3 regions of the Neobacillus sp. PVCKKU3 genome follow, and region 1 is predicted to be linked to each of the others. Evidence: riboswitches for the same ligand, from Rfam matches in the RefSeq annotation. Region 1 holds a riboswitch; each other region holds the start of a gene.
The links. A riboswitch is a leader RNA that binds a small molecule or an ion and turns the genes downstream of it on or off. The one in region 1 is predicted to bind preQ1.
Positions count from the first base shown of each region.

Region 1 (5,275 bases):
GCCGTCGGAAATAACCGGCAGTTTGCATTGCTCTGTGAGGTAATTGGGCTATGCGAACTGGCGGTGGATGAGAAGTTCCATACCAATGAGGCAAGAGTGGAAAATCGTCAGGAGCTTACGAAAATCTTAAATAGCCAACTCCAGTTAAAGAAGGTCAGCGACTGGATGGAGCTATTTTCTGCTAACAATATTCCATGCGGTCCTATCAACACAATTGATCAAGTTTTTGACGACCCGCAGGTCTCGGCCCGGAATATGGTCGTTCAAGTAGACCATCCAGTGGCAGGGTTGGTGAAGCTCGTTGGCTCGCCTATAAAACTTTCTAGAACGGAGACAAGGGTTGAACGTCATCCGCCGATGGCCGGTGAGCATACCGACGAAATATTGAAGGAAGTGGGATTTACATTTGAGGAGATTAGCCGTTTGAAGGCGGATAACATTATTTAAAAAATTGGCCAAGTGCCGAAGTTGAATTTTTAAAAAGCAGGGGGAGAATGTGTGATGAATTTTGAATTCACGGAAGAGCAGGAAATGTTAAGAAAAATGGTAAGAAGCTTTGTTGATAAGGAAATCAATCCGAACATGCGGGAGTGGGACGAACGCGGTTATTTCGATCCGGTCATTTGGCAGCGTTTAAAAGAATTGGATTTGATGGGGGTTTGCATTCCGGAAGAGTACGGCGGCAGCGGCATGGATTATAACTCGCTGGCCATTGTTTGTGAAGAACTGGAAAGAGGTGACACCGCTTTCCGTACTGCCGTATCGGTTCACATCGGGTTAAATAGCATGACTTTGTTGCAGTGGGGAACAGAAGCACAAAAGCGGAAATATCTCGTCCCGCAGGCCAAAGGCGAAAAGATCGGAGCGTTTGGATTAACGGAGCCTGGCGCGGGGTCGGACGTGGCATCGCTTGGGACAACGGCTGTGGAGGACGGTGACTACTATATTTTAAACGGACAGAAAACATGGATTTCGTTGTGTGATGTGGCCGACCATTTTATCGTGTTTGCCTATACGGATAAAGACAAGAAGCACCACGGAATTTCCGCCTTTATCGTGGAGCGGACGATGCCTGGTTTTTCTTCTAAGGCGATAAAAGGGAAACTCGGAATCCGCTCAGGGAATACCGGGGAATTGTTCTTCGATCAGGTGCGCGTTCCGAAAGAAAACTTGCTTGGCCAGGAAGGGGAAGGCTTCAAAATTGCCATGTCCGCGCTGGATAATGGACGCTTTACAGTGGCCGCGGGGGCTGTGGGTTTGATCATGGCGAGCTTGGAAGAAAGCGTGAAGTATTGTCAATTGCGGAAAACGTTTGGCAAGGAAATCGGCAAGCACCAACTAGTTCAGCAAATGATTGCTAATATGGAAGCCGGCCTGCAGATGAGCCGCCTGCTTGTGTATCGTGCCGGTGAGCTGAAAAATAAAGGCGTGCGCAATACTCGTGAAACGTCGCTGGCGAAATGGCAGGCCTGTGATTTTGCCAATAAGGCGGCAGATGATGCAGTGCAAATCCACGGGGCGTACGGTTATTCAAGCGAATACCCTGTGGAGCGCTTTTTGCGGAACTCCAAGGCGCCGGTCATTTACGAAGGTACGCGAGAAATTCATACGGTTATGCAGGCGGAATATGTGCTGGGGTATCGTGAGGATAAGGCGCTGAGCAACATGCTTCCCGCGTGGCCGTTTGAGAGCGACAAAGTTACAGTTTAGGCTTTTTATTGGGGGAGCGGATTGGTTTTTGTCGATCCGCTCTTTCTCTTTTTATTGGACGGAATTCATAGTTTCATATTGCTTGTATAAATCCTTTAATGCCGCAATCAGGGCGTGATTGGCTTTTCCTAAATAGCCATTTTTTAAGTCTTCGAGTGGCTTATCAATCCCGTGACGTAAACTATACCCTTTCAATAGCCTTGAAATATAATCCCTTCCATGCTCCGTAGCCAGCGTACATGAGGCGTCAACAATCACGCCATAATGCTTATCAATCTCAGCCGTAATCGTCAGCGTTTCATAAATGCTTCTGGCAGCCATACCGGTTGGCAGCTTGGCGTGACCGGCTATAAAATAGGTATTCATACAAATCTCTCCTAGTTGGTTTAACTTAAGAATAATACAAAACACTTCAATTGATAAGCGTAATATTTATTTCAAAATTTGACTATGAAAATTGTCTATTTTTTGTAAAAAATCGGATTCTAACGTTAAACAGGCCCATATTAAACAGATTCAAATGACAAGATAATTTGCTAACTAAGTCTGCGAATTTTTGTCCTTACCATTTCATATGATATTCTTTTTATATAAAGAATTAGGAGGATGTAGCGATGGCTATCATTGATATAACAGTTATTCCGGTTGGGACAGGCACTACAAGCGTCAGCGAGTATGTGGCGGAAATACATAAAGTTCTTCAGCGATATGAAGACAGAGTAAAGTATCAACTAACCCCGATGAGCACACTGATTGAAGGGGATTTAAAATTACTCTTAGAAATTGTTCAAGAAATTCACGAGGTCCCATTCCAGAAAGGTTTGCAAAGAGTCTGCACCAATCTACGAATTGATGATCGCCGTGACAAGGAACATTCAATGGAGCGGAAGTTGCAGTCAGTACAAACAAAATTGTAAAGTCAGAGTGGTTGTTTTTTTGAAAAGGGTACAAAACCGAAAAAATCTCGATAGATAGATTGAAAAATGATAGAAATGGTTTATAATCGAATAGTCATATAAAAAATCCGCACCCTGCGGTAGAGGTTCTAGCTACCCTCTTTAAAAAACTAAGGAAAACAGGACTGCTTTCTTTAGTAGTCCTGTTTTTCTATTTAAAGGAGAATTTATGATGAAGAAAGATAAAGCAGTTGTAGTTTTTAGCGGCGGACAGGACAGCACCACCTGTTTATTTTGGGCATTAGAACGATTTGAAGAAGTAGTGGCGGTTACGTTTAACTATAATCAAAGGCACAAGCTTGAAATCGAGTGCGCCCAAAATATCGCGCATGAACTTGGAATAGAGCATCATATTTTAGATATGTCATTGTTAAACCAACTGGCACCAAACGCCTTGACCCGTAAAGACATTGAGGTGAAGGAAGGAGAAAATGGTGAATTGCCTTCCACTTTTGTACCGGGACGGAACCTTTTATTCATCTCTTTTGCGGGGGTGCTGGCAAGCCAGGTTGGGGCAAAGCACATTATCACCGGTGTTTGCGAAACGGATTTCAGCGGTTATCCGGATTGCCGCGATGTGTTTATCAAGTCTTTAAATGTCACATTGAATTTGTCAATGGACAAAGATTTTGTCATTCATACTCCGTTAATGTGGCTAAACAAGGCCGAAACCTGGCAGCTGGCCGATGAACTGAAGGCGCTGGATTTTGTCAGGGAAAAAACATTAACCTGCTATAACGGGATCATTGCCGATGGCTGCGGTGAATGCCCGGCTTGTAAACTAAGAAAACGCGGCCTTGATCAATATTTAAGCACACGAGAGGAGTTGTAACGCAATGTATGGCTTTCGGATTGTCGATAAACTCCAAAAAATAGATGAAGATATCAACCGCAGTCAATTGAAATACCATCACAAACGCGTCCTTGTTAGCAAGGAATTTACCTTTGATGCCGCCCATCATTTACATTGCTATGAAGGTAAATGCAAAAACCTTCATGGCCATACGTATAAAGTCATTTTTGGAATCAGCGGCTACGTTGATGACCGCGGTTTGATGATGGATTTTGGGGACATTAAAGACATTTGGAAAAATGAAATTGAAATTCATCTGGATCATCGCTATTTAAATGAAACCTTACCGCCAATGAATACCACGGCTGAAAACATGGTGGTCTGGATTTATGAAAAGATGGCTGAGGCACTTACGAAAGAAGAGCGGAAGAATCAGTATAGTGGCGCAAGAGTGGAATTTGTCCGGTTGTTTGAGACACCGAAAAGCTATGCGGAAGCTAGACGGGAGTGGATGGAAGTTGAGTAAAATACCCGTAATGGAAATTTTCGGACCTACCATCCAAGGGGAAGGGATGGTCATCGGCCAGAAAACGATGTTTGTAAGAACTGCTGGCTGTGATTATTCCTGCAGCTGGTGCGACTCCGCCTTTACCTGGGATGGCACCGGTAAAAATGATATTCGCATGATGGAAGCAGAGGAAATTTGGGAAGAGATGAAGCGAATCGGCGACATGAATTTCTCCTTTGTCACGATCTCAGGCGGGAATCCTGCGTTATTGAAAAATCTCGATGAATTCATTAAGATCCTAAAAGATAATCAAATAAAAATTGGTCTCGAAACCCAAGGGAGCAGGTGGCAGGAGTGGTTTTATGAGATTGATGAATTAACCATTTCCCCCAAGCCTCCAAGCTCGAAAATGGAGACGGATTTTGAAATTTTAGATGAAATCATTAGGAAACTTACACAAAATAATTTAGCGCAACAATTCAGCTTAAAGATTGTGGTATTTGATGATCTTGATTATGAATATGCCAGAGCAGTTCATTTCCGTTATTCGGATGTTCCCTTCTTTGTACAGGTTGGTAATGATCATCTGTCAACAATGGATAATCAGGAGCTGCTTCTGCATCTTATTAATAAATATGAAAGACTGATAGACAAGGTCATGCAGGACTCCGAAATGAATAATGTGAAGGTTCTTCCGCAATTGCATACTTTTTTGTGGGGAAATAAAAGAGGAGTTTAGGTGAAAAAACAGGCGATGTCCATGGCGGCATCGCTTTTTTTTTACATCACAATCAAACTGTTTATAAAACTATACAACTGTGTTTTTTTTATAACATTTGTTTAAGGAGAAACTTTTTATATAAGGCGTCAGCAAGTATATCCCCCATTTGACATAACTGGTATGATTCTTGCATTTCTTAAGGTAGGTATTAAAACCCATAGTTAAGGAGGATTCTGAACATGTAAGATTGGAAGGCAATCGGATAAAAAAATAAACCTTTTTTAATCGGAATGAGGATTTTTTAATGTAAGCAAAAATGGAAGCGATTTCAAGGGTTGAGGAGTAATTTGAGAAAACGGGGGGAAGCTTATGAGTGAAATCACCATCTTAAATCGAGTGGCCATCGGCGATATTGTGCGCAGGACGGCAGCCAAAAATCCAGCCAAAACGGCCATCATTTCAGGGGATAAAAGGATTTCCTATCAAGAGTTTAATGAAGATTGCAACCGCTTTGCGAACTACCTTTTGGACCTCGGGTTAGAAAAAGGAGATTCGGTTGCCACAATTTGCGGAAACAGCTGGCAGTT
Region 1 is NZ_JBLVQN010000030.1:43,322-48,596, forward strand. It holds gene ACNQGS_RS19220 (CaiB/BaiF CoA transferase family protein) at 1-447, shown strand, start outside; gene ACNQGS_RS19225 (acyl-CoA dehydrogenase family protein) at 502-1,710, shown strand; gene ACNQGS_RS19230 (DUF3870 domain-containing protein) at 1,762-2,076, opposite strand; gene ACNQGS_RS19235 (MTH1187 family thiamine-binding protein) at 2,325-2,627, shown strand; PreQ1 riboswitch class I at 2,744-2,786, shown strand; gene queC (7-cyano-7-deazaguanine synthase QueC) at 2,839-3,498, shown strand; gene queD (6-carboxytetrahydropterin synthase QueD) at 3,503-3,985, shown strand; gene queE (7-carboxy-7-deazaguanine synthase QueE) at 3,978-4,706, shown strand; gene ACNQGS_RS19255 (AMP-binding protein) at 5,058-5,275, shown strand, end outside.

Region 2 (5,275 bases), on a different contig from region 1:
CTACAGGTCACCAGTCCGTTGATAAAAATAAACCAGATGACCTACTGCCTGCCTAAAGCCAAAAAGAGAAGCCATGCATATTTTATTGATAGATATTACTATCACAGGATAGTGATTCAATCATTAGCATGATTTATTTTTGCAAAAGGAGGACAGGCTTTGGCACGAACACCATTAGCAGGTATTTTGCAGAAGTCTTTTGCTGCGGCCAGTGCCGCGGTGGAAAAGGAAAAAAGTACTGGACAAGCTAATTTAAAGGAAGGTATCACGGTACAAGATCTCGATGACATTCCAGATAAGGAAAAGAAGCAGTTAATTACAAGTAGTTTTCATAAAGCACCAAGGGTAGTCATTGTGGGAGCAGGATTGGCGGGACTCACGAGCGCCTTACGACTTAAACAGCAAGGGATTATCGCAACCATTTATGAAGCGGCCAATCGAGTTGGGGGGCGTTGTTGGACAAGAAGGGGGCATTTTAAAGACGGCCAAATCGTCGAACGCGGTGGGGAATTAATAGATACAGGTCATAAAGAGATTCAAGAATTGGGAAAAGAGCTTGGCTTGGAATTTGATAATGTAGTGATGGCAGAACCAAAAGGGACAATGCCATTTTATTTTTTTGATGGCTGCTCCTATACCTTTGAGGAAGTCACAAATGATTTTATGCATATTTTGCCTAAACTCAAAAAGGATTTAATAGAGGTTGGTGAGACCACACTTTACAATCATTATACTGAACGTGGGTATGAACTGGATCATATGTCAGTGTTGGATTATATTAATGAAATTGTACCGGGAGGAATTCAATCAAAATTCGGTAAATTATTGGAAGTTGCCTATACCGTTGAAAATGGAGCAGATGCAAGTCTGCAGAGTGCATTAAATCTCCTCTATATGTTGGGCTTTGCCCAAAAGGATCATTTTCACATATATGGAGACTCAGATGAGTGCTTTCATATTAGAGGTGGAAATGATCAGCTCCCCACCTTATTAGCTGACAATCTTACAGGACAAATCGAGTTAAATTCCCCTCTTATAAAAATTGAACAAACCAGCCAAAATGAAATAAGACTTACCTTTCGAAATCGTATAAAGGAATGGGAGGTTTTGGCCGATAAAGTTATTCTGGCTATTCCTTTTAAGATTTTAAGAACAATAGATTTTGAGAATGCCAGCTTTCGAGACTTAAAGAAAATAGCGATTGAAGAATTGGGAATGGGGGTAAATACAAAGCTCCATGCACAGTTTGCCCAGCGATTCTGGAATGACCTTGGGAATAATGGAGAAACCTTTACGGATACTGGCTACCAGCAGACCTTCGAATCCTCACGTACCCAACAAGGCACTTCAGGAATTTTGGTCAATTATACGGGAGGCGAAACAGCAGCCAAACTTTCTGCGTTAACAGTAACAGAAAAGAAGGAGATTGCTAAAAGTTTCTTGGACAAGTTAGACCCCGTGTTGCCAGGAAGTACAAGTAATTGGAATGGTTTAGCCACGGTTGATCACTGGCTTAGCAACCAATGGTCAAAAGGAGCCTATTCTTACTGGAAAGTAGGCCAATACACAAAATTTGCCGGAATAGTTGGAGAGCGGGAAGGCAATATCTTCTTCGCTGGTGAACACACCTCCATTAAGTATCCAGGCTATTTAAATGGAGCAGTGGAATCCGGGGAAAGGGCTGCGAAAGAAATAATCAATGATTTACTATAAAAAGTAATGTTATGTTCAAAGATTAGATTTCTATAAATTATTAGACAGATACAAACAAAATGCTTGTCCCCTCGCTAAAAATTTTCCATTTGACGAATAGTGCACTGTCCAATATAGTATAAATATAAAAATAGAATACCCGTATCGAACGGGAGAGGTTCATAGCTGTTACCCTCTATAAAAAACTATGGATTCATGTCAATAAAGCCATGTCCATAAGGATGTGGCTTTTCTGCTTTTATCCCCTTAGTTTGATTAGAATGGTGAAGGACCTCTCTTGTGAAAGTGCTGGGGCACATTTACAGGAGGTTTTTTTATGTCTGGACGTACAGATGAACAAGGTTTAAAGGATTTAACACTGCTCGGAAATCAGGGCACCAAATACTTATTTGAATATGCGCCGGAGGTCTTGGAGGCTGTCGACAACCTGCATCCAAATCGCGACTTTTTTGTAAAGTTTAACTGCCCTGAGTTTACAAGCCTTTGCCCGCTGACGGGACAGCCGGATTTTGCAACGATGTATATTTCTTATATCCCGGATCAGAAAATTGTCGAAAGTAAGTCGCTGAAATTATATCTATTCAGCTTCCGTAACCACGGCGATTTCCATGAAGACTGTGTCAACATCATCATGAATGATTTAATCAAGCTTCTGGATCCACGGTATATTGAGGTTTGGGGAAAATTTACGCCGCGCGGCGGAATTTCCATTGACCCATGGTGCAACTATGGTAAACCGGGAACCAAGTATGAAGAAATGGCCCAATTCCGGTTGATGAATCATGACCTTTATCCTGAAAAAGTGGATAACCGATAAGATACAGTTAACAACAAGATATACTCAGAAATCCCCTCCCTCCTTTGGTCCTAAGGCCATGGGAGGTTTTTTTATTAAAAAATCTTTACAATATTTTCACTTATGTTAAAAAATTAGAAGTTTTGCAAATTTACCGCTAAAATTTGACAAAATATTCCTCCGATTCGTGGTACTTTATAATCATCAACAGAATTGGGGAGAGAAATATGAGGAAATTATCGTCTGTGGTTTTAATTTTTGTATTAACTTTCTTTTTCTTTTCAAGCCAATCAGAGGCTGCCACTTCTCAGTTAATCATTATTAATAAGAAGACAAATACCCTAGCATATTACGATGGAGGCACATTAGTAAGGACTTTTAAGGTGGCGACAGGGAGGTCAAGGGACTTAACTCCCGAAGGAAAATTTAGGATTGTTAATAAAATTGTAAATCGTCCTTATTATACAGGCCATATTGCCGGAGGGGACCCCCGCAACCCACTTGGCGACCGCTGGATGGGCCTTGAGGCAAGAGGAACCTATGGAACCACCTATGGCATCCATGGGAATAACAATGAAAGCTCCATCGGCCGGTACGTCAGCTCAGGCTGTGTGCGCATGCATAACTCGGAAATTCGATGGCTCTTTGACCGAATTCAAAATTATACTGAAGTGGTTATTACCCATTCAGGTGATAGTTTTGATACTATCGCCATGGCTAATGGATATGGAGTAACCGTACCAGTTAATGGGGAGAATCAAGGTACGACGGCACCAAAAATTCAAAACGGCTGGGTGCAAGCAGGTGGCAATAAGTATTATTATGAAAATGGAGCGGTAAAAACAGGCTGGCAGACGATAAATGGCAAAAAGTATTTCTTTGATAAAAACGGAATAATGAAGACCGGCTGGCTGACGGATAGCGGCAAGAAATATTATTTGGATAGCAGCGGTGTGTTGAAAACAGGCTGGCAAGAGATTAAAGGGAAGAAATATTATTTTGCAAATGATGGTGTGATGAAGATCGGCTGGCTAGAAGATGGCGGTCAAAAATTCTATCTTGATAAAGACGGTGCAGCGAAAACGGGGTGGTTGGAAGACGGTGGCAATAAGTATTACTTTGACGCTGCCGGGGCAATGAAAACCGGCTGGATCGAGGATGGCGGAATGAAATATTTCCTTGACACTGCAGGCGCGATGAAAACGGGTTGGCTGGAGGACGGCGGTAATAGATATTATTTAGATAATACCGGAGCCATGAAGACCGGCTGGCTTGAAGCGGGCGACAAGAAATATTATTTTGCTGGCGATGGTGTGATGCAAACCGGGTGGGTAAAAGACGGAGAAAACTGGTACTATCTTGACCAAATTGAAGGCATGAAGACCGGCTGGATCAATTATAAAGGAAAATGGTATTACATTAACTCCAATGGCGTGATGGATAACACCGTCATCAGCAAGCTCGAGGACTTTGATCCTGTTGTTACGGAAAATACCGGCTGGACGGATATTGCTGGGAATAAATACTTTTTAAAGAAAAACCCTACTCTTGTCACTGGCTGGTTGAACTTCGAGAATAACTGGTACTATCTCTACATTAATGCCGATATGGCGAAAAACTTCCTTAAAGATAGTAATACGCTTGTACAAAATTAAGAATCGCAAGGAGAAGGCACTTCATGAAGTGTCTTCTTTTTACATGAAAGGTATGATAAGTCAAAGGAAAAGTTTAAAATGTTTGTAGGTGTATAGGAAAGGAAGGAAGTTCAATGTCAGTGCTAAAGAAGTTGCAGTTTAAGGACCAGGGACAGCCAGTGTTGATTGTCAATGCACCGCAGTCCTATGATGAGGTTATTCGAACGTTTGAAGGTGAGGTCCACCGCGAGGCGGTAATGGAAAGCTATGATTTTGTGCAGGTATTTGGGACAAGTAATGAAGAATTAGGAACACTAGCAAAAAGCGCTCAGAAGTTCGTAAAAGACGACGGGCTTTGCTGGTTATGTTATCCAAAAAAGTCCTCAAAGACCTATAAAGGTTCTGATTGCAGCCGCGATACGGTGATGTATTTGCTGGCTGATGAAGGCTACGAACCTGTCCGACAGATTGCCATCGACGACGATTGGTCTGCCTTAAGGTTTCGGAAGGCCGAGAATATTAAAACCATGAGGCGAAGCTTTGCTGTAACGGAAAAAGGAAAAGAGCGGAAGGAAGATTAGGCAAATAAGTCGACACATTCTTTCATCCCCATATATATTAAAAAGCTAAGAAACGGATTTGAAGGTACTCATGTTGGGTACCTTCTATTTAGTTTCAACTATAACTTTGTAAGAATTTACCTATGTATACAACGCGTAAACAGGTTTACTTTTTGTATACATTTAGTTTACAAATCTGTTTACACGTATACAAAGCTGTTTACATACTGACACCTAGCCATGTATACAGATTTGTAATTTTCGTAAACATTGCCGTATACATTTTCATCTGCGTTTACTCCAGCCCATGTCAATTTGTTGGGGAGTTGAATGTCAGTTCTTAAAAAATTCAACCAGGGATCTCCAGTGTTAATTAACAACGCACCAAAGTCTACAATGAGGTTATTCAAACATTTGAAGTTGAGGTCTAAACGTGCGAAAATGGACCGCTATGATTTTGTGCCAGTAATTGGGACAAGCAATGAAGATTTAGGGCCTTAGCAAATAGCGCTGAACGGCTTGTAAAACCAGCCGAGCTTTACTTGCTATGCTATCCGAAAGGTTCAGATTTG
Region 2 is NZ_JBLVQN010000003.1:165,841-171,115, reverse strand. It holds gene ACNQGS_RS03725 (flavin monoamine oxidase family protein) at 160-1,713, shown strand; PreQ1 riboswitch class I at 1,862-1,908, shown strand; gene queF (preQ(1) synthase) at 2,030-2,530, shown strand; gene ACNQGS_RS03715 (L,D-transpeptidase) at 2,737-4,164, shown strand; gene ACNQGS_RS03710 (DUF3052 domain-containing protein) at 4,278-4,724, shown strand.
Region 2: another riboswitch for preQ1. It lies ahead of queF (preQ(1) synthase); the one in region 1 lies ahead of queC (7-cyano-7-deazaguanine synthase QueC).

Region 3 (5,275 bases), on a different contig from region 1:
ATCCGTATTGACTATCCAGCCAAAATTCACAGCAATTAACAATAATCCTTTAAGGATACCGGCCCCTGCCATTAGACCAAGAAGCGGTGCAAAAATACTGGATACAACATCTACAGCTTTACCTAAGAAATTTCCTTTTTCTCCACTATCTTTAGCGGAAGAGCTTTTTGAATCCTTTGTGATGTTTGAGATTTTTCCGATCTCCGCATACACTTCCGGTACATTGTTTCCTACTACCACTTGGAACTGCCCGCCGCTTTCTTTAACGGTGATGACACCGTCTGTTTTTTCTAACTTCACTTTATTTGCTTTTGATTTATCCTTTAATCCGAAACGCAGTCTTGTTGCACAGTGAACAAGTGAATTTACATTCTCTTCTCCGCCAACTAGCTGAAGAATTTCTTTAGCTAATCTTTCGTTTTTCGACATCTTTATCACCTCTAGTATTTGGGTAAAAAAAATACCTAAGCCATTAAGAAGCCGGAGACATAGCGTCCCTGAAACATTCTTTATGACTTAGGTTTTGCCTGCATGACCAGTAACAATCCTGTTCTAAATATTTACTTTTTGATTTACTTTAGGCGGTGCTTCCTGTCCGGACCAGGTGAGGAACGCCTTTTTGGGAAATAAAAAAACCTAAACTGCACACCGAAGCATAAAGCCTGGTTAGCAATTTAGGTTTTGCCTGCAAAATCAGTAACAATCCTAATAAATTAATATTAATTTGTAATCACATACTAGCATGCGCTTTCATTAGGTGTCAACGCTATCTTTCCAAAAAATTTTACTAGTTTCGATTCACCACGCGCTGAATATGAATGGCAAGGTAGCCCATTTCTTCCTTTGTGATCTCATGTTGATGGGCTTTATAAATATAATCTTTAATTTTTTGCGCACAGGCAAATGCTTCTTTATGTTTTTCTCTCACTAAGTTATAAAGAAAATCATCCTCGCTATCTAAATGTGAACCGCTGAAAAGGCGCTGTGCAAAAAACTTAAGATGGGTAAGGAACCTGAAATAATTTAAGGATTCCTCATCAAGTTCGATTTTAAAATGATACTTGACGATGTTTAAAATATCCTGAATGAGTTTGGTTATGTTGATTAGGTTTGGCATCTCATCGTTTAGTTCCGCATTTACTATATGCATCGCAATAAAGCCAGCTTCATCTTCCGGAAGCGAAATACCAAGTTTGGTTTGAATCATTTTTAACGCTTCCCGCCCTATAGCGAATTCGTCTTGATAAATCTTTTTAATCTCCCACAACAGAGCATTTGAAATATTAATGCCCTTCTGATGCCGTTCAATTGCAAAATGTATATGGTCGGTTAAGGAGACATAGATGCTGTCATTCAGATTTTTCCCTAGTTTTTCTTTTGCATAGTTGATGATTTCTTCAGAAACGGCCATATATTCTAGCGGAATATCGTACAATAGCGTTTTAAATCTTTCGGAAACATCTTTGTTTTCGAGTTTGAAGACTTTTTCGATTTTGCTCTCATCGACAATATCGCCAGGTCTCTTTTGAAACGCGAGCCCTCTGCCCATAATGACTAATTCTTTATTATGTTCATCCAAAACGCTTATAACATTATTGTTGATTACCTTTGCGATTTTCATATAAATCACCTATTTGTGGAATATTTGTGATAAAAAGGAAAATAAAAAAACCTAAAACTAATGATCTAAAGAACATTAGTCATAGGTTTTGCCTGATTAGCCAGTAACAATCCTAAAATTTGAAGTTATTTGGTTAGATTTTATCATTCTTTTAATCCAGGCGCAATTCTTATCGAGGGTCTTTGATGGATAATGTTCAGTTTATTATTAGTATTTCTTTAATCTACTTTTCTTTCAAATATGGCTTCGTAATAAGCCGCAGACCCATATGCAGCAATTCCCGGCGCAAAAATCTGGACCAACCTCCAGCCGTTCCTCGCGTTCTGATGAATAAGTTCCTGATAATCCCCTTTAGGTTTTCCGCTTAATTTGCTTAATTCAATTTTTTCAAATTTATATTCGTACATGTTTCCCCTCCGCATTTTGTTTTGTATATTCTTATTATCCCAAAAAATGTAATTGACTGCCATTTTTTTATGTATTAATATAATAGTTTGTTAATATATTACCTTAAGTGGTTCGAGAACCTCCCACTATAAAAAACTAAGGAGAAATGAATATGGAAAAAACAACAAATATGCTAGACGCCCAGTATAATTCGGGCGCTGCAAACAGCAAGGTGCGGGAAATTGTTGTAAACGGGATTATCGCGGCTTTGTACATCGCAGTTTCGGCGTTAATACAGCCATTTGGGTTTACCCAGGTACAATTCCGCGTTTCAGAGATGTTTAACCATCTCATCGTTTTCAATAAAAAGTATCTCTACGGGATCATTTTAGGGGTATTTCTAACGAATTTATTTTTCTCGCCAATGAAGGCCTATGACCTCATTTTCGGAGTTGGCCAATCTTTGATTGCTTTGGTCATTACGATTTTAAGTGCGCGGTTTATTAAAGGAATCTGGACTCGGATGATTGTGAATACGTTAGTGTTCACCTTTACGATGTTTCTCATTGCGATTGAACTGCATTTGGCGTTCAATCTGCCATTCCTATTTACATGGTTAACTACTGCAGTTGGGGAATTCGTTGTAATGGCTGTCGGCATGCCAGTCATGTATTTCATTAACAAACGCGTTCATTTTGATAAAATCTTTAAATAAAAGATTTCAAGAGCTGTTGCTTCAGGGGTACACCCCAGGCGGCAGCTCTTTTTTATGGTATTTATTTCAAAAAAACTCTAAAATGAAGGTAGTTAATTTTTCAGACTTTTGAAAGGGGTTTTTCGAATGTTGCAGCGTCCTAATAACAATGAGTTTCCAGATTATTATGTACCGTATGTTCAGTTAGTTCCAGAAGGAGATTTATTGCAGGTTCTTAAGGAAAGTCTTGAAAAAGTGGTTTCTCTTTTCGAAGGGATTTCAGAGGAAGATGCGCAATTCCGCTATGAACCTGGTAAATGGAGGATCAAGGAAGTACTTGGCCATATGGCAGATACCGAGAGGATCATGAGCTACCGCCTGCTTCGAGTAGGCCGCGGCGACAAGACTCCATTGGCAGGTTTTAATGAAAATGATTATGTGGCTGGAGCACAAATGGGCGAGCTGCCACTAAAATCTATTCTTGCTGACTTCATCGCAGTCAGAAAAGCAACAATCACTCTGGTCGAGAACATGCCAGAGTCAGCCTGGACAAATGTTGGCAACGCCAATGGCACGGAGGTCACCACCCGCGCCATCGCGTACATCATCGCCGGCCATGCAATCCACCACCTCAGCATCGTGACAGAACGATACTTAACTAATTTGAAATAACGGGTGGTGTCAGGCACCGCTCGTGGACAGTGTCCGCCTCAGGCGGACACTGTTTTTAAATCCGATAGTTTGAGATAAACTCAAGAAATTCTTTTTGTTTGGAGTGGCTGTATTTCATGATGGCGTAGGTGTTTGCTTCGGGTAGGTGGATGGTTTGGCAGTCTACCTCTAAAAGCCTACCTTCTAGCAGTTCTCTTCTGACCGTTGATGTCGGAAGGAAAGAGACACCCAGCCCTTCAACGATGAATCTTTTTGTAATGTGTACCTGTGATACTTTCATCATTCTTACTTTTGGATATTTGGTTTTTACTGCATGGCAAAGACCATCCCAGTAACCTGGGTGATTATGGGTTAACAAATAGTTCGATGTTAAAACCTCTTCTTCATCTAAAGGCGGTGCTGTTTCGGAATCTCTCCCATCGTGAGGCGCAACTAGCATAACCCTATCCCTATATAAAAGCTCACTAATCAATTCAGGATGAAGGCTGTTTAAACAGGACAACCCGATATCTACTTCTTCCCTTATTACCGCCTCTTCAATACCAACCGATTCAATAATTTTAACCGAAATCTCTACTTCCGGATGCTTGTTTGTATAGCTTTTTAAAACATATGGCAGGATTGTATCTGCGATTAGCGGTGATATGGCAATGGAAAATTTCGTTGTGTAGCCTTGACTAAATGAGTGAATGTCCTCGAGCCCACCCTGATAAATCTCTATCAGTTTTTTTGCATGAACCAAATATCTCCTCCCCGCTTCAGTTAGTTTTACTTTTTTTCCATCCCGATCAAATAATTGAATCCCAAGCTCTTGTTCCAATTGTTTTATATGAACCGTTACAGATGGCTGAGAAATATAAAGGATTTCCGCCGTTCTGCGGAAATTCCCACAATCAGCTGCCGTAATAAATGTGTTAAGCCATTGGAATTCCATATTCTCCTCCTTATTAAAGAAATTAATCAATTCGTTTAAAATTATTTAATTTCATTAATCAAATTTATTATATAAACTATTAACAAATAAAGGAAGGAGAGATTTGGTATGATTCAGAAGGGTTTAAAAGGAATTATCGCCGCCGAAACATTGATCAGTCATATTGATGGTGAAAAGGGAGAGCTTATTTATCGGGGATATGAAATCGGAAAGCTTACTAATCGTTATTCTTTTGAAGAAGTTGCCTATCTGCTCTGGCATGGCTACTTACCTGATGAAGTACAGTTAAGAGCTTTGAAAAGTGAGTTAAAGAGCAACCGTGAGCTACCGGAAAATATAAAAAAGTTAATCGATCTGCTTCCTTTTGGTATGGACCTAATGAGTGTGATGAGAACAGCTATTTCAGCTGAAGCCGGGAATTTCAATTATGCCTGGAAGCCGACTGTGTCACAGGCTATTCGTATAACCGCCCTTGCCCCGACAATCATTGCATACCGGCAAAGACAGCTGGAAGGTAAACAGTTTGTTCCTCCGTTGAATGAATTGGATCATGTGGCTAATTACCTTTATATGCTTAATGGTTCGATCCCATTAGAAGCCCATGTGGAGGTACTCGAAACGTATATGATTTTGACACTTGAACATGGCATGAATGCCTCCACCTTTTCAGCAAGGGTGACCGCATCAACTGAATCTGATTTAGTATCAGCCGTTTCATCAGCGATTGGAACGATGAAAGGACCGCTTCATGGCGGCGCCCCTTCAGGAGTCATTGAACTTTTGGATGAGATTGCGGCGGCCGGAGATGCTGAAAAGGTGATGCGAGATAAATTATCCAAGGGTGAAAGATTAATGGGATTTGGACATCGGGTGTACAAAACCCACGACCCGCGTGCTATTGCCTTAAAGGCCAAATTACGGGAGCTAGTTGGTCAAGATACATGGCTTGATCTCGCTATGGAAGCAG
Region 3 is NZ_JBLVQN010000031.1:28,670-33,944, forward strand. It holds gene ACNQGS_RS19535 (beta-glucoside-specific PTS transporter subunit IIABC) at 1-429, opposite strand, end outside; gene licT (BglG family transcription antiterminator LicT) at 788-1,621, opposite strand; gene ACNQGS_RS19545 (DUF4177 domain-containing protein) at 1,840-2,028, opposite strand; PreQ1 riboswitch class I at 2,130-2,174, shown strand; gene ACNQGS_RS19550 (QueT transporter family protein) at 2,199-2,723, shown strand; gene ACNQGS_RS19555 (DinB family protein) at 2,850-3,374, shown strand; gene ACNQGS_RS19560 (LysR family transcriptional regulator) at 3,430-4,308, opposite strand; gene ACNQGS_RS19565 (citrate synthase/methylcitrate synthase) at 4,417-5,275, shown strand, end outside.
Region 3: another riboswitch for preQ1. It lies ahead of ACNQGS_RS19550 (QueT transporter family protein); the one in region 1 lies ahead of queC (7-cyano-7-deazaguanine synthase QueC).